4 regions of the Priestia sp. TRM10 genome follow, and region 3 is predicted to be linked to each of the others. Evidence: riboswitches for the same ligand, from Rfam matches in the RefSeq annotation. Region 3 holds a riboswitch; each other region holds the start of a gene.

Region 1 (6,104 bases), 120 kb from region 3:
TGGCTAAAGTACGCTCTTTCATACCTGTTGAAGACACTTTTTAAGCAGTTGAATATGAGAGAAGTCCAACCCACTAACATATCGATCTTATAATAAGGTCACTTACTTATGATAAAATTTAATAACACGATGCACGGTTTTTCCTTTCTTTCATCTTTAAAACATGAAAATAAAGGAAAGAATAAAAAGGAGACAAAAAGGATGGAAAATAATATCGTATTGTTTGATGGAGTATGTTCATTTTGCAATAGCAGCGTTATGTTTTTAATCAAAAGAGATCACAATGAGCTTTTATCATTCTCTTCTCTTCAGTCATCATATGGACAAAAACTGCTAGAGGAATTCAATCTTCCAAAGGATGACTTTGATAGCTTTATTTACATAACAAACGGGAAAGTCTATAGTAAATCTACTGCAGCACTTAAAATTGCCCGCAAGCTTTCGTTTCCTTATAATCTCTTATATGGATTCATTTTAATTCCCATCCCTATTCGAGATAAGGTTTATTCTATTATAGCGCGAAACCGTTATCGATTGTTTCGAAAAAAAACTTTATGCGAAATTCCACCGGAACATATTCGCAAACGATTTTTAGATGACAAAAGCGAGTGATGTAGTTGAAAAAAGTAATGTTGTTACTGTCTTTATTTCTTGTTGTCCCATTTTCACATGCTTACAGCTCTGTACAAGACGTAAATTACGTAGCTCTTGGTGACTCTTTAGCAAAAGGCATGAATCCATATAAAACAGTTGGCAAAGGGTATAGTGATAAACTCATTCCTCTTCTTGAACAGGAAGGCCGTTCTGTTGCATTTTCAAAAGAGTTTGCTGTACCTGGTTACACAACGGCAAATCTTCTTCAAGATTTAGAGGTTAATGCGTATAGCAAACACGAGAACTTGTTTCATTCTGTTGAAAATGCGTCTCTTATTACTGTACAAGCAGGAGCAAATGATCTTCTTCATTATATTGCTCCACACCGTCAACATATGGTATCGCTTAGCAATGGCGAATGGGAGAGCTTATTACAGCAAACACAGCAAAACATGGAAACCATTTTAGAACGAATTAGAGATCTTAACCCAACAAGTGACGTCTATGTTGTTGGATATTATTTTCCTTTTTCAAACATTGACAATCCCTTTCAAGAACAAAACTTGAAGCAGCGGGTTTTAGACCTTAATGTAGCCCTGCAAAAAGCAGCCTCTTCACAGGAGCATGTTTATTACGTTTCGACAGAGAATTTATTTTCACAAAACAGAGGAACCTATTTACCAAATAAGATTGATATTCATCCTTCTCAGCAAGGATATGATCTGTTGGCACAGCGAATTTTTGATACGATCCATTTTTCAGAAAGATTCCTCCAATAAAAAAGCACCGTTCAGAGGAACGGTGCTTTTTTATTAAGCTTCTATTAGACTTGCACGATATTTCTTTGTTGCTTCAACAAGGACTTGGAGTGATTTTATCGCTTCTTCCTCTTTACGCGTTTTTAGACCACAATCTGGGTTAACCCAAAATTGTTTTTCATCTAATACACGTAGAGAAGCTCTAATGTTTGAGATAATATCCTCTTCATTTGGAATTTGCGGGCTATGAATATCATATACGCCAAGCCCAATTTCTTTTTCATAATGAAAATCTTCAAATGCTTGAAGCAGACGGCCATGACTGCGTGATGTTTCAATTGAAATCACATCTGCATCAAGGTCATCAATTGTATTCATAATTTCATTAAAATTAGAATAACACATATGAGTATGAATTTGCGTTTCATCTTTCACACCGTAAGCAGAAAGTCTGAATGCATATGCAGCAGCTTTTAGATACCCTTCCTTCTCTTCTTCTCGCAATGGAAGGCCTTCTCGAAGGGCAGGTTCATCAATCTGAATAATAGCTATTCCTGCGTCTTCTAATGCTAATACTTCCTGACGGATAGCAAGACCGATTTGATTCATCACCACTTCTTTTGACTCGTCATGACGAGGGAAAGACCAGTTTAAAATGGTAACAGGACCTGTTAGCATCCCTTTTACAGGCTTATTTGTTAAACTTTGAGCATATACGCTTTCTTTCACAGTCATTGGCTCTTTAAGCGATACATCTCCGTAAATAAGAGGTGGTTTTACGCAACGTGAACCGTAAGACTGCACCCAACCAAACTTTGTTACTTCCATACCGTCCAGCTTTTCACCGAAATATTCGACCATGTCTGTACGCTCAAACTCTCCGTGCACGAGAACGTCTAATCCAAGGTCCTCTTGAATTTCGATCCAGCGGGATGTCATTTCTTGAATAAACTGCTCATATTGTGCGTCTGTAATTTGTTTCTTCCGCCATTTTAAACGTGTGCTTCTCACTTCTTTTGTTTGAGGCATACTTCCAATCGTTGTTGTTGGTAAAAGCGGTAGCTTTAACTTTTCCTGCTGTTTCTTCGCTCTTATCTCATACGGTGGACGCGTTGCCTTAAGTTGTGCAAGCTCCTTAATTTCTTCTTGAACTTTATGATTATGACGCAATGGTGCTGCAACGAAAGCTTCAAAGCTTTTATCATAATCTTTAAACGATGTATTGTTCTCAATTCCTCTTTCTAACGCTTTTAGTTCTCCTAACTTTTCCTTAGCGAAACTTAGCGCTCCTTCTAAAAAGCTCGGAAGACTTTCATTCTCGGCTGTAACAGGAACATGTAGTAAGCTTGATGAAGGCTGTACCCAAAGATCACCATCGATTAAATTTAGAAGCTCTTTAACTTCAGCACTCGTTTCTGTTAAATTAGCCTTCCATACATTTCGTCCATCAATAACTCCTGCTGCTAATACTTTTCCTTTTGGAAAGCCCCATTTTTTCAGCTGTTCTTTTGTTTCCCCTTTATCATGAATAAAATCAAGTCCAAAGCCATCTACAGGGAGTGATAGAACCTTTTTATAATCAAAAACAGCTTCATAGTATGTTTGAAGAAGCAACTTCGTATTTTTGCAGCTCTTCGCTATTTCAGCATATCCGTTTTCAATCACTTTCCATACTTCCTGATCTAATGGGGATGTAAAAATTGGTTCTTCTAAGCTGACCCACTCTACTCCTTCCTCATCTAATTGTTGCAAAAGCTGTTGATAAAGCGGGATAAGACGCTGAATCCATGATGCTTTTTCGGTTTCTTTATATCCTTTCCCAAGAAGAACGAGCGTTGCTGGCCCTACAAGAGTTACTTTTCCATTTACACCAAGCTTCTGTTTTGCTTTTTTCCAATAATCTAAAAATCGATTTTCTTTTAAAGAAGGCGTAACATTCTCAAACTCTGGCACAATATAGTGATAGTTCGTATTGAACCATTTTGTCATTGTCATTGCTTCCGCCCCGTCTGTTCCACGAGCCATGCTGTAATACGTTTCAAGCGGTGTTTTATTTGTATTTTTGAACCGATCTGGCACAAGATCAAACGTCCATAATAAATCTAAGATATGATCATATAAACTAAAATCACCAACAGGAATATGCGTGATTCCCGCTTCCTTTTGCACGCGAATTCCTTCTAAAAATAAGCGGTCTAGTTCTTCTTTAAACTCTTTTTCTTCAAACGTTCCTTCCCAAAAACTCTCTAGCGCTTTCTTCCATTCTCTTTTTTCTCCGATTCTTGGATATCCAATATTTGAACTGTATACTGTCATGTTTTTTCCTCCGTCTCTATTGTCTTTTTAGCTATCAAAAAAACTCCCTTTTTTTCAAAAAAGAGAGTTAGAAGGCGACTTTAAGAACTGTTGAAACGGATCCATCTATTCAACATAAACCTTCACTCCTCCCTATGAACGCGTAGGTATAAAGCGCAAACAAGTGGCAGGTCTCCTGACTTAGGTTCATCGTTCTTCTATCCCTTCCCGCTTTCGCAGTGGCTATGATAGAAACTCCCCTTCACAGTGGCGCGACCGTGGCGGCTTCTCACCGCTCTTCCCTTTTAAGCTGCAGCGTATGTACAGCACCTCTTGCATGGACATTATAAAATTAGTCTCCTCGACTGAGGAATTGTTAATAAGAATAACGCGATTTTCCCCTTTGTGCAAGACTATTTTTCAGATTATTCATTTTTGATCTAATTTTTTATTATTTTAGAGAAGCTAACATAACCGCAATTTCGTCTTCGATATCTTTTACATCTTCTTCTAGAAAAGCATTAAAAACGATTGAGAAGATAAGTTCCTCTCCAGCTGCTGTTGTTACATATCCGGAAAGAGAGCTAGCGCCTGTAATAGATCCTGTTTTGGCTCTTACATTTCCTTCTGCAACAGTCCCTCTCATCCGTTCATCGAGCGTTCCCCCTATCAATTCATCCGGATCTCCTGCTAAAGGCAAAGATTCATAAAAATTGTCGTACCAAGGTTTTTGCCTAGCATGAAAAAGAAGAGAAGAAATTTCGTCTGTTGGCACTCCGTTCACATGTGATATGCCTGAACCATCTCGAATCATCATATTGTCTACATTGACATTCATCTCAGAAAGCGTTTGTTTTAAAGAAGCTAAACCAGCTTCAAAGCTTCCTTCACCATACTGTACTTTTCCCATTTCTTTCACAAAAATTTCTGCAATTGTATTATTACTCAATTTCATATACGGAATAAAAATTTCCCCAAGTGGAGGAGATTCCTTTACTTCCATCAACTGAGCTTTTTGAGGTGTTTCTTCTTTCTTCACTTTTCCTGTTACTTTTATTCCGTTCTTCTCTAAGACGTCTTTAAATAAAGAAGTCGTATACAAAGCAGGGTCCTCGACGGCAATGGCTGTTTGAGCAGGTTCCTCTCCCTCCTTGATGATTCCTTTTACTACAATAACATTTTCATTCCGTTTTCTGACAATTTCTAAATCTGTTTCTCCTTTTCCTGTTTTAGTTTCATTCATCACTTTTACGTAGTCCGTTTTAGGTAATATAGAGATGTGAGCTTTCTTACCATTTTTGGTCGGTGTTGTCTCTACTATAACTGTTCCCGCTTCATAGCGATGATCAGGAGAGAACGTCAACGCTGATATTTGAGCTCCGTACGCATATGATTCGTCTTTCCAAATCATATCTTCTGAAAGCCGAACATCGTCATACCACGTTTCATCTCCAATAATATTTCCCGAAATTTTTTTGATTCCTTTTTCGTGTAATAGAGCTGAAAACTGCTGTAACTCTTTTAATCCAAGAGTTGGATCTCCTTTTCCTTTTAAATAAAGATTCCCTTTTAACACACCATTTCTCACTTTTCCATCATGCCAAATCTCTGTGTGAAACTTATACTCCTCACCTAATGTTTCAAGCGCTGCTGCCCCTGTAAAGAGTTTCATATTGGACGCAATTTTCATTCGAACTGAGCTGTTCTTTTCATACAGTACTTCTCCGCTTTTGGCCTCTTTTATACTGATTGAACTTATCGCACCCTTTAAATCTTTATGTTGTAACACTTGTTCCATTTTTGTTTTTAATGTACTCGCCCCCTCCGCTGACACATTAACGGCCTGTATTATGATTAATACGAACATCACCAAAATTCCACACCATTTTTTCATATCCTTCCTCCTTTATGTACTCTTGTGCATAGACTTTCACATTCCCCTTATTATTATTGATGTTTTATGTACAGAGAGAAGAACAAGTTTATAAAAAAAAAGAAGCTTTTTGTTTAAAAGCTTCTCTCTTTATAAGATGAAATATAGTCATGATAAGCAGACTTAAGAGAATATATTGATCAGCTTATTTGTTTTGTCAGGCATGCAGACACTCCGCTCATCAATTCCTCTCAATAGTGAAAAAGCACGAGCAGAACTTAAGCATAGGCAGGCAACGGAGTATCTTTTACCATTGCAATACGCAAAAAGAGCAGAAATATAATATCTTCTATTATTCTAAAATACTTTCTTGTCCCTTCAAATGAAATCAAGAACCCAGGACTTACAGTCTGAAAAGTTTTTTCACAAATAAATTTACTGCTAAAAACAGCGACACAGCGCTAATAATATAAAGCTTTTCATTCCTCTTTTCTACAACTCCATTCCCTCAACTACCCAATTACAGCACAAAAAAAGCAGATGTGTTCATCACATCTGCTTCCTTCTTTACTTTCCTTCATCAT
Region 2 (6,104 bases), 920 kb from region 3:
TTTTTCAACATATTGGTTTTATGGAAATATGGAAGAAGCCTGATAGTGAAACAATGCCAGTTGTTGCTGATTTACAGTGTGATTTTGTTCAACAAGTCTTCTTTGGAGAAGTGCTTAGAGTAAAAACGAAAATTGAGCATACTGGACGTTCATCTGTTGATTTACACTATGTTGGGATAAATGAAAAAGAGGAAATTTGCTTCACAGGACGAGGTGCTCTTGTACAGGTTTCCAAAAGCACGGGTAAATCTGTTCCATGGACAGAGGAGCAACTTGAGAAATTAAAACCTTATCAATCGAAAAAAAGTGAATAAAATATAGCATAACTTGCGAATTCTAGGAACCGCTTTATCCTTTTTTACATAGTATATCGTGACTAACTTACACCCATCCGATAGTTCGACTCTGGATCAGGCAAGGAGGGTTACATTGAAGGATAAAGAATTTCCACCTAAACCGTTACTTACAAAGAGAGAACGAGAGGTTTTTGAACTTCTAGTACAGGACAAAACAACGAAAGAGATCGCAAGTGAGCTGTTTATTAGTGAAAAGACGGTTCGCAATCATATTTCTAACGCAATGCAAAAGCTTGGCGTTAAAGGGCGTTCTCAAGCTGTCGTTGAACTTCTTCGCATGGGAGAACTCGAGTTATAACATGTGGCCGACTATCAGTAAAAGATAGTCGGTTTTGTTTTCTAGCGAAATGAAAGATTATCACAGTCAAAAAAGGGAAGTAGAAAAATAAAGAAATATAGGGGGAGAAAGAAATGTACAATAAAATTCTTGCAGCCGTAGATGGCTCAAAACAGGCAAAAGAAGCGCTTGAGAAAGCATTTTCTATTGCTTCTTGTTATCGTACACCACTGCAAATTCTTCATGTGAAAGAAGGGGATGATAAAACTAAAACATATTGGTATAAACGCTCTAATTTAAACAAGCTAGAAGACAGGCAAGAATTTCTTCGTGAAATTGATACTATGGCTGCAAAGTATAACATTACTCATAAGGTTCATTTTAGAGTTGGAAATCCTGCTGAAGAAATTATTCGTCATGCAAATGAGAACAATATTGAACTTATTGTGGTAGGAAGTAGAGGATTTAATAGATTTCAAAAAGTAGTGCTTGGTAGCGTTAGTTCTAGAATAATAGAGAAAGCCTCCTGTTCCGTTCTCCTTGTGAAATAAAAGAAGGGATGAGGCTTCTCCTACTCTTCATTTGAATTCTTTATTGAAAAATGAGCCAACTTCCTCTATCATTGTAGTTAATTAGAAAACTCATACAAGAAAAAATTTTTACATAAATCAAAAAAGTAGCAGATAGAGAACTATCCTAGCATACTGCACATAAGGGGAGTCATCATCACAGCTAAGTTTGTTTGGGATGAGATAGTGGTTCCACTATGTATGTTTTGCTAGGGAGAGTTCTTCTTTCATTTTAAAGACAATTTCATATTGTAAACAGGAAGGTACATAGCTTTAAAGCCTATGTTGAAAAGGGAAGCCAGTGAAAATCTGGCACGGTGCCCGCCACTGTAAAAGGGAGTTCTATTACAACGTGTCACTGAATTTTTTTGGGAAGACGTAGTAGAACGATTACCTTGAGTCAGGAGACCTGCCTTAGCTGTTTGCTTCATTTGAAACCTACGGGACATAGGAAGAAGTGCTAATCCATTGTGCAAACTCGTGTACAGGTATGCATTTTACATCTCTTTCTCGTAGAGGTGTTTTTTTTATGCATTTTTTGAGAAAACGATTTTAACGAGGGAGTTGGTATGGATGACAACGTGGAATTTAAATGAAACAAAGCACCATGTCTTAATTTGTAATGGTGGAACGTGTATGAAAAAGGGCGGAGAAGAAGTAACGGTTGCTGTTCGAGATGAAATTGAAAAGCTTGGGGCGGATGCTCAAATTCATACAACAAGAACGCGATGTAATGGGCGATGTAAAGATGGATGTGTAGCAATTGTATACCCTGAAGGAGTTTGGTATAAAGAAATGACACCAGAGCTTGGAAGAGAGATGGTAAGAGAGCATCTCTTAGATGGGAATAAGCTTGAAAACTCTATCATCTACACATATGAGGAAGGATTTAAAGCTCCTGAAAATTCCTCATCACCAAAAGGAATTTCAAAAGAGAAAGTGAAATAACTGTTTTCGAAAGAATCACATCATTCGAAAAACTTGTGGTAGGAGGAAAAAATATGAGTGGTAAATTGCTTATCGTCGGATTTGGGCCAGGAAATTTTGAACATATTACAGAGCGAGCGAAAGAGGCACTTCAAGAAAGTGACATGATTATTGGCTATAAAACATATGTGGAACTTATCCAAGGGTTGTTGTCAAATCAACAGGTTATTAGTACTGGAATGACTGAGGAAGTGACAAGAGCCCAAGAAGCAGTGAAGCAAGCTGAGCAAGGGAAAAAAGTAGCTGTGATCTCGAGTGGAGATGCGGGAGTATACGGAATGGCTGGTCTTGTGTATGAAGTGCTTGTTGAAAAAGGTTGGTCAAGAAAAGACGGAGTGGAAATTGAAATTATTCCTGGTATCTCTGCGATTAACTCTTGTGCTTCATTATTAGGAGCCCCTGTTATGCATGATGCGTGCACAATAAGCCTAAGCGACCATTTAACACCATGGACACTTATTGAAAAAAGGATTGAAGCTGCGGCATCTGCTGATTTTGTTATTGCTCTTTATAACCCGAAAAGCGGAAGAAGAACCCGTCAAATTGAGGAAGCCCAGCGTATCCTGCTTCAATATAGATCACCAGATACTCCTGTTGGCCTTGTGAAAAGCGCATATCGAGACCGTCAGAATATTGTAATTACCAATTTAAAAGAGATGCTTGAACATGAAATTGGAATGCTAACAACTGTTATTATTGGAAACTCTTCAACATTTCTCTATGATGATTTGATGATTACCCCACGTGGCTATCAACGTAAATATACGCTAAATGAAACAAAACAGCCGCTAAAACCTCATCAACGTTTGAAAAAAGAGGCAGAGCCATGGGCACTTTCCCAAGAAGAAGCAGCACCAGCAGTAGAAGAGAAGGAAGCAGAAAAAGTTGAGAAAGTTAAAGAAGTAGAGAAAATTTCTTCAAGAGAAATTGCGGAGAAAGCTCTTAGTCTTGTGACAGGAAAAGAAGAGCAAACAACATTTGAAAAAGTAACGGCTAAGATGGAATCCATCTTCGAACTTGCTGTAAGCCCAGGGCTTGTAAGTAAAAAGTTTACACCAGTTCAGCTCACCACAATTGCTGAAGTTGCAGGCGAAAAAGGGTCAATTGAATATACACCAGATCATCAAATTCGTCTTGAAGTACCGACTGCTGAACCAGAAAAAGTAACAAAGAGACTTAGCGAAGTAGGTCTACTCCTTGCTCCTGTTGGAGACGTTTTAACAATGAAGGCGTGTGACTTCTGCGATGGAGAGAAAAAAGATTCCATTCCATATGCAGAAGAACTTCAAGAAAGACTTGGCGGAGCGAATATGCCAAAAGTTACAAAAATCGGGTTCAACGGCTGTGGTATGGCTTGCTACAGAGCTGTACAAGATGATATCGGAATTGTATATCGAAAAGGAAAGTTTGATTTGTTTCTTGGAGCGAAAACAGTAGGCCGATCAGCACATTCTGGACAGCCTGTTGCAGAAGGAATTTCTCCTGAAAAGATTGTTGATGTTGTTGAAGGAATTGTTGATGAGTATAGAGAAAAGGGGCATCCTAATGAGTCGTTCTTTAAATTCTTTAAACGTGTAAAAGAAGTCGGTGGTTTTATTTATCAAGATGTAACACCCAAAATTAAAATTGAGCCAGCTCCTTGTGGAGACTAGGAAAATAGAGGGGGAAAACAAATGGAAGCTGTATTATTTATTGGACACGGAAGCCGTGACTTTGAAGGAAATGAAGAAGTACGTCAATTTGTAGAGAAAATGAGGACTCTTTTGCCAGAGACGTTGTTAGTAGAAACAAGCTTCTTAGAATTTGAACGCCCAACAATTGCAGATGGAATTGATACCTGTATAGAAAAAGGGGCGCATCATGTTATTTTAATTCCAATTATGCTTCTTCCTGCTGGCCATTCTAAAATTCACATTCCAGGAGCAATTGATGAAGCAAAAGAAAAGTATCCCAACACGAAATTTACATATGGCAGACCAATTGGTATTCATGAAGAAACGTTTGAAATTTTAAATACAAGATTAAAAGAGTCTGGGGAAAATTTAGAAAGTCCTGGAGAAGAAACAGCAATTATCTTACTTGGGCGCGGTGGAAGCGATGCTGACGCGAACAGTGAGCTTTATAAAATTACGCGTCTTCTTTGGGAGAAAACAAACTATAAACTTGTTGAAACATCCTTTATGGGTGTAACAGATCCTTTGATTGAACAAGGAGTAGAACGCTGTATTAAGCTTGGAGCAAAGAAGATTGTTGTGCTTCCATACTTCCTTTTTACAGGGATTTTAATTAAACGTCTTGAAAAACTTGTTGAAGAATTTAAAGAAAAATATCCAGAAGTTGAATTTAAGCTTGCTCAATATTTTGGCCTTCATCCAAAGCTTCAAACGATTTTGAAAGATAGAGTTGAGGAAGCACTTGAAGGTGAAGTGAAAATGAATTGTGATACCTGTCTTTACAGAATTGAAGCAATGGAGCATATTGATCACCACCACCATCATGATCATGACCACGGGCATCATCACCATCACGACCATGACCATCATCACCATGAGGATGACGAAAAAGCTGGTGTTCTAAAATGATTTTATTTATTGCTGGAACAAGTGATGCAAGAGAGCTTGCTATCCGGATCAGTGAGGAAGGCTATCCTCTTTTGGCAACGGTTGTAACAGAAAATGCCGCGATCGAATTAGAGCGAGCGCACTTATCTGTTCAAGTAGGTAGATTAGATGCAGCCGAGATTACAAAACTAATAGAGGAAAAAGGGATGAGCGCTATTGTCGATGGGAGCCATCCTTTTGCAGAAGAAGCATCTAAAAACGCAATGAGAGCAGCTGAGGAGGCTCAAATTCCATACTTTCGCTATGAACGTGAGTCTCAAACATTTCAATATGACAAGCTAACGCTTGTTAATGATTATGAGGAGGCAGCTGAAGAAGCAGCAAAAAGAAAAGGCGTTGTAATGCTTACAACAGGCAGCAAGACCCTTGCTACCTTTACAAAAAAGCTACTTCCAATTGAAGACATTCGTTTGATTGCGCGCATGCTGCCTCGAAAAGATAATATGGAAAAGTGTGAAGAGCTTGGTCTCCCTCAAAAGAACATTGTTGCCATTCAAGGTCCTTTTACAAAAGAATTTGATCAAGCATTATATAAGCAGTATGGCGTTACACTTATGGTGACAAAAGAGAGTGGGAAAGTAGGGTCTGTAGATGAAAAGCTTAGTGCCGCAAGAGAGCTTGGAATCGAAACTATTATGATTCGAAGACCACGTATTGAGTACAAAGAAGTATATAGTGATTTTCCGAGTATTCTAGAAGCGTTAAAGAAAACGGTTCAACTACAAAAACATTAAAGGAGCGTTAATTATGGACTTTCGTACAGATTTTAAACCAATTACAGTACAGCCTCAAATGATTGAAGGAAGAAGTTTTGAAATGATTACAGAGGAGTTAGGGGAGCATCATTTCACAGAAGAACAATACCCAATTGTTCAACGCATTATTCACGCTTCAGCAGATTTTGAGCTTGGAAGAAGCGTTCTTTTCCATCCAGATGCAGTTAGAGCAGGCGTTGCAGCAATCAGAAGTGGTAAACAAGTTGTAGCAGATGTGCAGATGGTCCAAGTGGGAACAAACAAGCCTCGCTTGCAAAAGTTTGGAAGTGATGTACACGTTTATATTTCTGATGAAGATGTTATGGAAGAAGCAAAACGATTAGATACAACGCGTGCTATCATTTCAATGCGCAAAGCTATTCAACATGCTGAAGGCGGCATATTCGCTATCGGAAATGCTCCGACAGCTTTACTTGAGCTTATTCGTCTTATTAAAGAAGGAGAAGCAAAACCAGGGCTTGTTATCGGAATGCCTGTAGGATTCGTGTCTGCAGCAGAGTCCAAAGAGGAACTGGCAA
Region 3 (6,104 bases):
GGATAAGTAGAATTTGGCGGATGTAACCGCTGGGTCAAATTCGTATCTAAAGGATTATGCGGTGCCAAAAGAGGCGCTAACAGTCCCACAAGTAAAAGAACGATAAGAAAACTTACACCTTTCATCCCTCGGCTATATTTGTTATAAAACTGATGTGTCATTCTTTTTCCTCCTAGTTGGCCCGTAACCGAGGGTCAACAAAACTACACAATATATCTATTAAAATATGAATTAGCACAAATAAAAAAGTCGTAAAAATAACATACCCTTGAATAATAGGGTAGTCTCTCATATTAATCGCATCAATGATGTAACGGCCTAATCCAGGCCAAGAAAAAACCGTTTCAACAATGATACTCCCGCCAAGCATAAAAGCAAAGCTCGTCCCTGTCATCGTAATTATTGGTAATATAGCATGTTTTAATACTTCACCTGTTAAAAGAGAAAACTCGGACTGACCTCTTGCTCTTGCTGCTTTCACAAAAGGCTTGTGTAAAACATCAAGCAAATGCTCTCGTAATACGCGGGCATACACTGTTCCAAGTCCAAAACCGAGTGTGATAGCTGGCAATACTAAATTTTCTAAGCTCCCTCTTCCCATTGAAGGAAGTAACTGATACTTTACAGAACAAATATATATAAGTAAAAATCCTAGCCAAAATGATGGTAGAGATGAGCCAACAAGCGCAAGTCCCTTCCCAAAACGATTCACTATTCCTTGTGAACGGAGGGCTGTTGATATTCCAAAAAGAAAAGTCATAAAAAGCATAATCCCTAAACCGCCTAGGGCTAGTTCAAATGTGGCTGGAATTCTTCTCACAATTTCTTCAAGTACAGGCTGTTTTGACATATAGGACACTCCCCACTGTCCTGTAAATACGTCTTTTATCCAATGCACATATTGAACGGGGAGTGTGTTTGTTAAGCCAAGCTCTTCTCTTACACTATCTAAAGCTTCCTGTGATGCAGGCACGTTATGAGCTGTTAACATAAGGCGTGCAGGATCTCCGGGGGCTAGCCTAAGCAATAAAAAAGTGAAGGTTGACATAAGAAAAACCACAAGAATAAGCTGTACAACGCGTTCAGCGATAAAGCGAATCATTTAAGACGAGCTCACATCAACATTTGGGGTAATATAGTAATACTCGATTGGACTTGGCTCAAAGTTTTTCACCTTTTCATTCACTCCAAATACGGTATTTGGATAAACGATAAAAGATTGAGGAATATCTTTATTAATTTGATTACCGATTTTTATTGCGATTTCTTCACGCTCTTTTTCTCCAGAAGTTTGATTTAACTCTGTTAACAGTTTGTCCACCTCAGCTGAATTATAATGACTTACATTTGCTAGGCTCTTAGAATTATAAAACAAGTTTAAGAAGTATTGAGGATCTCCCGTGTGTGCTGTCAGCATGCTATACATAGATAAGTCCCAATTATCCTCCGCAAGAACATCATCAATATTTTCCACGCTTCTTACCTTTACTTTTATCCCTTCTTTTAAAAGCGAACTTTGAATCGTTTCAGCCATTACCGTCAACTCTGGTCGTTGAGGGAAAGTCAGCATTGTTAGTTGCAAAGGCTCTCCACCCTTAGTCCATACTCCACCCTCTTTCGTATAGCCTCCTTGTTTCATTAACGAATCAAAAGACTGATTTTCTTGACTCTGCTTTACTTTTCCAAAAGACAATACTTCTGGAAATGGGCCGTTTCCTTTCGCTCCTTCATTTTTCATAATAGACGTTAAGATCTCTTCTCTTGGCAAGACTTTATCAATTGCTTGTCGAACGGAAAGATTTGTTACACGAGCTGAGTTCATATTGAACATCATCATATGGGTTCGAAGTGAAGGAGCAGTTAAGACATTTATATTGTCGCTGTTTTTCAGCACGCTAATTTGATCTGTTGAAATATCAACAGCACCGTCCACATCTCCTGATTGTAAAGCCATAAATCTCGTATTTCCATCTGATATGAATTTTATATCAATTTCCTCAACTCTTGCTTTCTGTCCCCAGTAGCCCTCATTTCTCTTCATAGTCAGCGATTCGTCTTTGTTAAATTCCTCAAATTGAAAAGCTCCTGTAAGGGCAGGATATTCCTCTTTTCCATCTAATGTAGAGACATCTGCAATAATTGTAGATGGATCGGCTAGATGTGAAATTAAAGCTTCGTTTGGTTGTTTTGTAACAATCTCAATTTTGTGATCATCAATGACACGGATAGTTTCGAAGTTTAGTAAATCTTTAACCTTTGAATCTTTTTCATTTGAACGTAGAAGCGATTTTTTTACACTTTCAGCGCTCATTTTTTCTCCATTATGAAAGCTTACATTTCCCTTTAATGTGAAGGTCCACGTTTTACGATCTTTTCTTTCCCAGCTGCTTGCTAACCAAGGTTCTGGTTTTAAGTCTTCATTGAGTTTTACAAGTGTTTCACCTGCACCAGATCGCATTACTTCCCAGCTATCGCTGCCGTGTGGATCAAGGCTCTTTGGGCTCCACGGAAATGCAAAGGATAATTTTTTTGAGTCTGACTCTGCCCTATCTTGTCCTTCTGTACAGCCTGCTACAGCTAAAAAAATAAAACAGAATAGAGCTAAAATAACCGAATAACTGCGTGCTTTTTTCATTTTCTTCTCTCTCCTTTTATTTATCTAGGCTAAAAAAATAAGCATGTCTCCCCTTTCAAAGGTTAGACATGCTTTTATATTCATAAAGTTTAAGAAAACAGGCATTCTAACCACCTCCCTAAACTCCCGTAGGTCGAACAGCGATGTTAAAACAGGCAGGTCTCCTGACTAAGGAAAAGAGCCTTATTCCTTCCCGAACTTTTGTTCAGTGGTCTATTTAAAGCTCCTATACTCCATTCACAGTGGCGGGTCCGTGTCGAAATTTCATCGACTTCCCTTTTAAGCAAGCAAACTATGCTTTACACCTGTTTCCAAACTTTATAAAATTTTTATTTTTTGCACTTTTTAAAGTCTGACATTCTAATAACTACAAATGCAACTCTTCTATATTATAAAGCAAATGTATCCAATTGCAATATGAAGAGAAAGAGAATAAACTGCTCCCCTCTTTATTATAAAAATATAAATTCAAAAAGAAAGTTCCACTAGACAAAAAGAACTATATTTCTTTTCTTCAAATTCTTTAAAACAAGCTATATCCCTTTAAACATATTGTTCTATTATCTTTTTGATATTTTTACCTTTTTAGGTGATAATAGTCATATTTACTCAAAACAGACTTTACTCCTAGTCTCTTTTACTTTAGAATAATATTCCGAATAGTTAAATTATTTTCTCATAAAATAAGAGAAATAATTCACTTCATCAGCGCTTAAAGCGTAAAAACAAACAAGGGAGAGATTTGGTGGAGATTGGTACTTATATTACACTGGGCATCTATTTTTTAGGAATGCTCGCAATTGGTTGGTATGCATATAAAAAATCAACAGATGATATATCTGGTTACATGTTAGGAGGACGTGGTCTTGGTCCTGCAGTTACTGCCCTTTCAGCAGGTGCATCTGATATGAGTGGATGGATGCTTATGGGGCTTCCTGGTGCATTGTATACAACAGGATTATCTGGAATATGGCTCGCTGTTGGGTTATCACTTGGAGCTTACCTCAACTACTTGCTAGTTGCTCCTCGTCTTCGAACGTATACTTTTGTAGCAGATGATTCGATTACAATCCCCGACTTTTTTGAAAATCGATTTGAAGATAAAAGTCGTATGCTGCGACTAGTATCAGCTCTTGTTATTTTAGTCTTCTTTACACTTTATACCTCATCTGGATTAGTATCTGGAGGTCGACTATTTGAATCTGCATTCGGATTAGACTATCGATATGGAATGTTTACTATTGCAATTGTTGTTGTTGCTTATACGCTTTTTGGCGGCTTTCTAGCTGTAAGCTTAACGGATTTTGTGCAAGGTATTATTATGTTTCTTGCTCTTATTCTAGTACCGATTGTTGTGCTATTTGACTTAGGTGGACCAACGAATGTATTTGATACCATCAAAAGCATTGATGAAACACATTTGGATCTTTTCAAAGGAACAACAGTTATTGGTCTCTTCTCACTTCTTGCCTGGGGATTAGGATATTTCGGCCAACCCCATATTATTGTTCGTTTTATGGCTATTAGTTCTATAAAAGAATTAAAACCAGCTCGACGTATTGGAATGGGCTGGATGATTATTGCTATTATTGGAGCCTGCTTAACAGGACTATTTGGATTAGCCTATGTTACAGAAAATAACATAACATTGAATGATCCTGAAACGATCTTTATCCTGTTATCTGACATTTTATTTAACTCTTATATTACAGGATTTTTACTAGCCGCTATTTTAGCCGCTATTATGAGCACAATTTCATCTCAGCTTCTTGTAACATCAAGTGCAGCAACAGAGGACTTTTATAAAACGTTCTTCCGGAGAAATGCCTCTGATAAAGAGCTTGTTACAGTTGGGCGACTCGCTGTTTTAATTGTTGCCGTAATTGCCGTTATTCTCTCATATACACCAAATAGCACTATCTTAGATCTTGTTGGCTATGCATGGGCTGGTTTCGGTTCAGCATTTGGTCCTGCTATTCTTTTGAGTCTATTCTGGAGACGTATGACAAAGTGGGGTGCTCTTGCCGGAATTATTGTAGGTACTGTTGTTGTGCTTGCTTGGGTACAAACAGGGATGTCTGATTTTATGTATGAAATGATTCCAGGCTTCTTTGCAAGCTTACTTGCCGTTGTAGTTGTAAGTTTCTTTACGACCACTCCTTCTCAAAGTGTTCAAAATACGTTTAGTAAAATGGAAGAAGTCTTAAAAGACAGTCAGAAATAATGTACGTTTCATTTATATTTAGAAACTCTCTTTGCTTTCAAAGGGAGTTTTTCTCTTTTCATCTTCAATTAAATATTCAAAATCGCTAATACAGCTTTAAAATTAAACGTGAAAGGCATATAATATTAAGAGATAGGTTTAACACGATACACGTTCGGAAATGCACAGCAGTTTTTAAATATTCCTTTTAATATTTTCTGTAGTTTCCCATAATAGCGGGTTAAACAAGAGTACACTATATTTTTTATGGGAGATGTAAACAATGACTGGATTAGCAAAACTCTGGGAAAACCGCGGTTTTAGACGCTTCTTGATTTTCCTCATTTTAGCGCTTGCTCTTTTCGCTCTAAAAAGCATGATCAATTTTATTTTGTTAACATTTATTTTCACTTTTTTAATGGATAGAGTGCAAACGTTTGTCACAAAATGGGTGCATAAATGGGTACCCATCAGCCAAAAGCTCATCGTGCTTATTCTTTATGTTTTACTTGTCACTGGACTTATTGTAGGTGGCTTTAGATTTTATCCAGTTATTAAAACACAAGTTGAAGAGCTTGTAAAACAAATTAAGTCATTTTATCTGAATCCAGAAGATATTCCTTTCTTCTCCTTTATCTCAAATACGTTTGATAGCGTAAATTTAAATACTTATATTGAACAAGGATTTAACTTTTTATACAAATACTTAACAGACCTTAGTATCCTAAGTGTCCAAATCTTTTTGTCTTTAATTTTAAGCATGTTCTTCCTCTTGGAAAAACAAAGACTTATTATGTTCAGCAAAAAGTTTCAGCAAAGTAAGCTGTCTGCTTTTTATACAGAGATTGCTTTCTTCGGTCGTAAATTCGTTAGGACATTTGGAAAAGTCATTGAAGCTCAGTTTATTATTGCTCTTGTAAACTGTGTTCTTACAACAATCGGCCTTTGGTTTTTTGATTTCCCACAGCTGTTTGGGCTAGCGATTTTAATTTTCTTCCTCGGTCTTATTCCTGTTGCTGGGGTTATCCTCTCGCTTATCCCACTTTCCATCATTGGATATACAATTGGTGGATTTACAATGATTCTATACTTATTGATTATGATTATGGTTATTCATGCTATTGAAGCTTACCTTCTAAATCCAAAACTTATGTCAGCTAAAACAGAGCTTCCGGTTTTTTTCACCTTTATTGTGCTTATTTTTTCAGAACACTTTTTCGGAGTATGGGGATTAATTGTCGGAATACCTGTCTTTGTATTTTTACT
Region 4 (6,104 bases), on a different contig from region 3:
AGAGCGCTTGAATACCCTCTGGGTGTAGAATTGAAAGAAAAGTTTGAAAAGATGGGCCTTGAAATAAGAGAAACAACTTCACATAATCAAGTAAGAAACATTCCAGGGAAAAATCATCTACAGCAATACCGTAACGCTAAATCAACGCTTGTTGTTGGCGTAAGAAAAACGTTAAAGTTTGATACATCAAAGCCATCAGCAGAATATGCAATACCTTTTGCAACAGGATGTATGGGACACTGTCACTATTGTTATTTACAAACAACAATGGGCAGCAAACCATACATTCGAACATATGTAAATATAGATGAAATTTTTGATCAAGCAAGAAAGTATATAGAAGAAAGAGCACCTGAAATGACCCGTTTTGAAGCTTCGTGTACTTCTGATATTGTTGGAATTGATCACTTAACACATACGCTTAAACGTGCTATTGAATATTTTGGGAAAACGGATTTTGGAAGACTGCGTTTTGTTACAAAGTTTCATCATGTTGACCATCTTTTAGATGCAGAGCATAACGGGCGTACAAGATTTCGTTTTAGTGTGAATGCTGATTATGTTATTAAAAATTTCGAGCCTGGAACATCACCGCTTGATTATCGAATTGAGGCTGCGAGGAAAGTTGCAGAAGCAGGATATCCGCTTGGATTTATTGTTGCACCTATTTATATTCATGAAGGCTGGGAGGAAGGGTATAAGACGCTTTTTGAAAAGCTTGATGCACAGTTGCCTGAAAGAGCCCGACAAGACATCACTTTTGAAATGATTCAGCATCGCTTTACAAAGCCAGCAAAGCGAGTTATTCAAAAAAACTATCCAAAATCAAAGCTTGAAATGGATGAAGAAAGTCGTCGCTATAAGTGGGGACGATATGGAATTGGAAAATATATTTATTCTAAGGATGAAGAACATGAGCTTCGTGAGCATTTGGAATCTTATATTGATAAATACTTTCCGAACGCCAAAATTGAATACTTCACCTAATAAAGCTAGAGAATATCTCTAGCTTTATTTTTTTATTGATTGGCTAGGGGAATTTTAAGATAATGAAGAAGATAGGGGCTGGTAAATACGGGAAGTTATGAAGCGTGAAACAAGCAAAACCGATATAGAAGAAAGCATTTTAGAAAGAAAGGTGCATAATAAATATGAAGCGGAAAACGCTCTTAATCAGTTTTTTTATTTTCATTTTATTTATACATACTGCATGTGGCAAAAAGGAAGAAACTGATGCTTATTCAAGCGCTAATATAGAAAACATACCACAAGCAGCAGAAACGGTAGAAGATATGAACAATCAAAAGCAAGGAATTCTTGTAAAAAAGTATTTAAAGGGGAGAGAACTTGCCCAAACGTTAAAATATGACGAAATCATCGAAAGTGATCTAGAACCTTTTCTACATAAGAAAATTGATTCATTCGCCCAGTCGCAAAAAAGTAGCGAGCAATCGTTTTATAACTATCTTGTTTACTTATTAGGAAGTGGAGAGTACGGGGAAATAGAAAAAGAGCTTGAAACATTTGAACCTGTATTTCCAGAGGTAACTGCTGATCAAAAGAAAAAGAAGAATGCCGTGCTTTTGATAGATGGGAGTAAAAGTATGGAAGAAACGTTAGGAAATCAAACAAAACTTTCATTAGCGAAAAAGGCAATTATTGATTTTGCAGCAGCTCTTCCTAACGACGAATCTCTTACACTTTTAACATATGAGAACCCAATAGAAGAGGATGAGGAAACACAAAAAGTCCCCGCATGCCGGAATATACAAGTAGCGTATGATCATAAGTCATATGAAGCAGGTGAATTTGCTTCTTCTCTAGCAGAATATAGGGAAGGAGATGACACTTCATTTACAGCAGGATTGCAAAAAGCAGAAGAAGTTCTTTCTTCCTACAGTGATGAACAATATGAAAACTCTATTTATATTATTAGCGATGGAATAGATATTTGTGAGAACGAAGGAGAAGAAAGCAAAAGTATTCTTTCTAATAGCAGGGAGGATATCCATATTATTGGTCTTGATGTAGAGCAAGAAGAGGAAGCGGCACTTCAACAAGTCGCAGCAAAAGGTACCTACAAGACCGTAGCAACCGAGGAAGAACTACAAACATACATTAAGGAAGAGTGGGAGCAAGAAACGCCTGAAAAAACTTTTGTGCAAGAGGCGGCAATTTCAGATGAGGAAGAGCTTAGCGAGCAGAGACGTTTTGATTCTATTAAAGAATCTTATGATAAAGCAAGCCTCAGGGAGCGTGATCGACTTCTTTTAGGGGTAAAATATATAGAGGAACAAAAATTACTCTCATCAGAGGAAATTAAAAGGTTAGAAAAACGTATTTTAGATCAATATAAAAGCCGTAAAGAAGCCGTATGGGAGATTAGAGATCAAAAACTAGCTCTTATGAAAGCGGAAATAAAAGAAAATAATAAAATGATTCAAGAGTGGAAAGATAAGTGGCAGTGACATTCATAAAAGAGAAGAGCGTGCTCTTCTCTTTTATACTAAAAAATATCCAGAAAAATGTAAAAAAAGGGGGAACAGAAGAGAAAATGTATGATAAACTTGGGATAATTGTTTAGTATATATGAAAGGAGAAGAAGAGTGAAAAATACCAAAAGAGATACGGCGCTTTCCTTTGTATTTTTAGGACTTTTATTTTTAGGGTTTGTACAAGTATGGCACGAGCGTCAATATGTGCTTGGGGTTGGTGCAATTCTTGTAAGTTTTGTCGGCATCTGTGGGGTATGGAAAGGAATTAATAAAGAACGTCAAAAAGAGATTTTGTTAGGAATAAAACTTTTTTTTATAACCATTATATTTTGTTTGCTACACCGTTTTGTCTTTCATTTTATACAAAGTATAAACAATGATCATCGCTTTCTAGCCGCTTTTCTATCAAGCCTCCTTATCGTCTTTACTATGGACAAACTTGTCCGAATTACGTATCATAAGCTTCATCAAAAATCTGCTTAAGAAAAACAAAAGATGTGTATTATAAAACTAGTTCATATTTTTTGTGAACTAGTTTTTTTAATAGCAAAAAAGTGAAATTGATTTTTTTATAAGGAACAATACCTTGAGAGAAAAGAAGTTTAATAAATACGGGAAAAGTCAAGGTCTTTCTTTCGGGCAAGAACTGTGTATAATCAAGTATTGTAACGAACATAGAGTTTTTCTGTTGTAAAATCTAAAAGAGTCTGATAGAATAATAAACACAATATGTAGTGCTTAAATGAATATGAAAATACTATATTTTGTATAAACCTAAAATAAAGGTGTCATGTATTGACTTAAAAGGGAATTTGGTAATCAAACCAAAACTGTACCCGCAACTGTGATTGCTGATGAAATAAGCGCATCCACTGTATGAACGAAAAGGCTTACATAAGCTTATTATACGGGAAGGGCTTAGAGTAGAGAGACGCAAAAGTCAGGAGACCTGCCTTTTATTGAGACGTTTTATTCTGTTCGGGAGTTAGGAGGATAAAGCGAGGGTTGTGCTTTTTTGTGCGCACGTTCCTTCGCTTTATGCTCATTGCTCTCGAAGAGACAATGAGCTTTTTTTGTAGAGTGAATGGTAAAGACTGGAGGAAATATTATGTTACAAACAAATTCGAACACGTTAGAAACGGTTGTCGAACAAGATGGAGCTGAAGAGGCGTTAGTTGGATATCTAGAAAAACTAAAAGAAAAATATCCACATCTAGATTTTGACGATTATGAACAGAAAATTGTTCAAGGGGTGTTCACATTACAGGAAGTCACGAGAGATCGTCTTTCAAACTTGCTTATTTTAGGTGCACTTGAGCGTATTAACACGCTTGAACCTGATTGGACATATGTTGCAGCTAGCGTTTTATTGGACAAGCTTTACGGAAATGCAGCAGAAAATCGTGGCTATCAAGCAGATGAGAAATATGGTTCTCTTTATCATTTAATTGAGACGTTAACAAACACAGGAATTTTCAGCCCTGCTCTTTTATCTTCTTACACGAAAGAAGAGATCGAAAAGATTCAAAGTTTTATTTCACAAGAACGTGATGAACTTTTTACATACATCGGGCTACTGACATTATCTGATCGTTACTTAGCTCAAACACACGATCGCAAAACAATGGAATTACCGCAAGAGCGCTTCTTAATTATTGCAATGACGCTTATGCAAAATGAGCCAAAAGAAAAACGTCTTGCTCTTATTGAAGAAGCATATTGGGCTCTTTCAAATCTTTATATGACAGTAGCTACACCAACACTTGCAAATGCAGGTAAAACATATGGCCAGCTATCAAGCTGCTTTATTGATACAGTTGAAGATGATTTAAGAAGCATCTACGACAGCAATACAGACGTTGCTACACTGTCAAAACACGGCGGAGGTATTGGTGTATATCTAGGGAAAGTGCGTCCAAGAGGAAGCGATATTAAAGGATTTAAAGGCGTTTCTTCAGGAGTTATGCCATGGATGAAACAGCTAAATAATACAGCTGTTAGTGTTGATCAGCTTGGACAGCGTAAAGGAGCAATTGCTGTTTACTTAGATGTATGGCACAAAGATATTTTCAGTTTCCTTGATGCTAAGTTGAATAACGGAGATGAGCGTCTTCGTACACATGACTTATTTACAGGCGTATGCTTACCAGATTTATTTATGGAGAAAGTGCAAAACAGAGAAGAATGGCATTTATTTGACCCACATGAAGTGCGAAGCGTTATGAACTATTCTCTTGAAGATTTTTATGATGAAGAAAAAGGCAGCGGTTCATTTAGAGAAAAATATGAAGAGTGTGTAAGAGAAGAGAAGCTTTCTCGTGAAACAATTCCGGCAATTGAAATTATGAAACGAATTATGATTTCACAGCTTGAAACAGGGACGCCTTACATGTTCTATCGTGATACAGTAAACCGAGCAAACCCGAACAAACATAAGGGAATGATTTACGGAAGTAACCTTTGTAGTGAGATTGCTCAAAACATGAGTGCAACAACGCTTGTTGAAGAAACAACAGATGGAGGCACAATTGTAATTCGAAAAGAGATGGGCGATTTTGTTGTGTGTAACTTGTCTTCTGTTTCACTTGCAACAGCTGTAAAAGCAGACGTTATACCTCGTCTTGTGAAAATTCAAATGCGCATGCTTGATAATGTAATTGACTTAAATACAATTCCTGTACCACAAGCTAAATATACGAATGAAAAGTATCGTGCTGTCGGACTAGGAACGTTTGGACTTCATCACCTACTAGCTCTTGAGGGAATTAGCTGGGAAAGTGACGATGCTGTTGAGTACAATGATCGCTTATATGAAGACATTGCCTATTATGCCATTTCAGCGAGTATGGAGCTTGCAAAAGAAAAAGGTTCATATCCTGTATTTGAAGGTTCAGAATGGGAGAATGGTCGCTATTTTGAGGATCGTGGGTATACGAGCGATCGTTGGGAAGAACTTCGTGCTAAAGTGCAAGAACACGGAATGCGAAACGGCTACGTTATGGCTGTTGCACCGAATTCTTCAACAAGTATTATTGCGGGCTCTAGCGCAAGTATCGATCCTATTTTCCGTAAAGAATATTCGGAAGAGAAGAAGGACTATAAAATTCCAGTAACGGCACCAGATCTTACGCCGCAAACAAACTGGTATTATAAATCAGCATATCACATTGATCAAAATTGGAGCATTAAACAAAACGCGAAACGTCAGCGTCACATTGACCAAGCTGTATCTTTTAATCTTTATGTACAAAACGATATTCGTGCAAAAGACCTTTTAGATCTGCATCTTAATGCATGGTCAGAAGGATTAAAAACAACATATTATGTTCGTTCAACATCTGGAGATGCAATTGACGAATGTGAAAGCTGCCATAGCTAAGCGTAACATATATAATAGAAGAAAGGTGAATTGTGATGTCATATACACTAAAAAAGCGTGACATTATGGATCGTCAGGCACCAAACAGATCAACAAGCATTATTAACGGAGAAAGCTCTAATGTTTTAAACTGGGATGACGTTCGATTTAGTTGGGCGTACCCTAAATATAAAAAAATGCTAGCGAACTTTTGGACACCGTTTGAGATTAATATGTCACATGATATTAAG

What was found. Region 3 has a riboswitch for cobalamin ahead of ACK3CR_RS18430 (ABC transporter substrate-binding protein). Riboswitches for the same ligand answer to the same signal wherever they lie in the genome.
Region 1: it holds a riboswitch for cobalamin, as region 3 does, so the genes downstream of both, metE (5-methyltetrahydropteroyltriglutamate--homocysteine S-methyltransferase) here and ACK3CR_RS18430 (ABC transporter substrate-binding protein) in region 3, are expected to answer to the same signal.
Region 2: it holds a riboswitch for cobalamin, as region 3 does, so the genes downstream of both, ACK3CR_RS23185 ((2Fe-2S) ferredoxin domain-containing protein) here and ACK3CR_RS18430 (ABC transporter substrate-binding protein) in region 3, are expected to answer to the same signal.
Region 4: it holds a riboswitch for cobalamin, as region 3 does, so the genes downstream of both, ACK3CR_RS13875 (ribonucleoside-diphosphate reductase subunit alpha) here and ACK3CR_RS18430 (ABC transporter substrate-binding protein) in region 3, are expected to answer to the same signal.

The regions. Positions count from the first base shown of each region.
Region 1 is NZ_JBJZOT010000015.1:437,878-443,981, forward strand. It holds gene ACK3CR_RS18960 (thiol-disulfide oxidoreductase DCC family protein) at 202-612, shown strand; gene ACK3CR_RS18965 (GDSL-type esterase/lipase family protein) at 618-1,373, shown strand; gene metE (5-methyltetrahydropteroyltriglutamate--homocysteine S-methyltransferase) at 1,407-3,668, opposite strand; cobalamin riboswitch at 3,817-3,996, opposite strand; gene dacB (D-alanyl-D-alanine carboxypeptidase/D-alanyl-D-alanine endopeptidase) at 4,099-5,541, opposite strand; gene bshB2 (bacillithiol biosynthesis deacetylase BshB2) at 6,088-6,104, opposite strand, start outside.
Region 2 is NZ_JBJZOT010000015.1:1,239,720-1,245,823, reverse strand. It holds gene ACK3CR_RS23200 (acyl-CoA thioesterase) at 1-314, shown strand, start outside; gene gerE (spore germination transcription factor GerE) at 430-654, shown strand; gene ACK3CR_RS23190 (universal stress protein) at 768-1,184, shown strand; cobalamin riboswitch at 1,447-1,633, shown strand; gene ACK3CR_RS23185 ((2Fe-2S) ferredoxin domain-containing protein) at 1,776-2,150, shown strand; gene cobJ (precorrin-3B C(17)-methyltransferase) at 2,204-3,841, shown strand; gene ACK3CR_RS23175 (sirohydrochlorin chelatase) at 3,863-4,771, shown strand; gene cobK (precorrin-6A reductase) at 4,768-5,544, shown strand; gene ACK3CR_RS23165 (precorrin-8X methylmutase) at 5,558-6,104, shown strand, end outside.
Region 3 is NZ_JBJZOT010000015.1:317,705-323,808, forward strand. It holds gene ACK3CR_RS18420 (ABC transporter permease) at 1-161, opposite strand, end outside; gene nikB (nickel ABC transporter permease) at 173-1,102, opposite strand; gene ACK3CR_RS18430 (ABC transporter substrate-binding protein) at 1,103-2,635, opposite strand; cobalamin riboswitch at 2,773-2,959, opposite strand; gene putP (sodium/proline symporter PutP) at 3,381-4,859, shown strand; gene ACK3CR_RS18440 (AI-2E family transporter) at 5,122-6,104, shown strand, end outside.
Region 4 is NZ_JBJZOT010000013.1:495,242-501,345, forward strand. It holds gene splB (spore photoproduct lyase) at 1-987, shown strand, start outside; gene ACK3CR_RS13865 (vWA domain-containing protein) at 1,152-2,468, shown strand; gene ACK3CR_RS13870 (hypothetical protein) at 2,607-2,978, shown strand; cobalamin riboswitch at 3,262-3,466, shown strand; gene ACK3CR_RS13875 (ribonucleoside-diphosphate reductase subunit alpha) at 3,604-5,874, shown strand; gene ACK3CR_RS13880 (ribonucleotide-diphosphate reductase subunit beta) at 5,910-6,104, shown strand, end outside.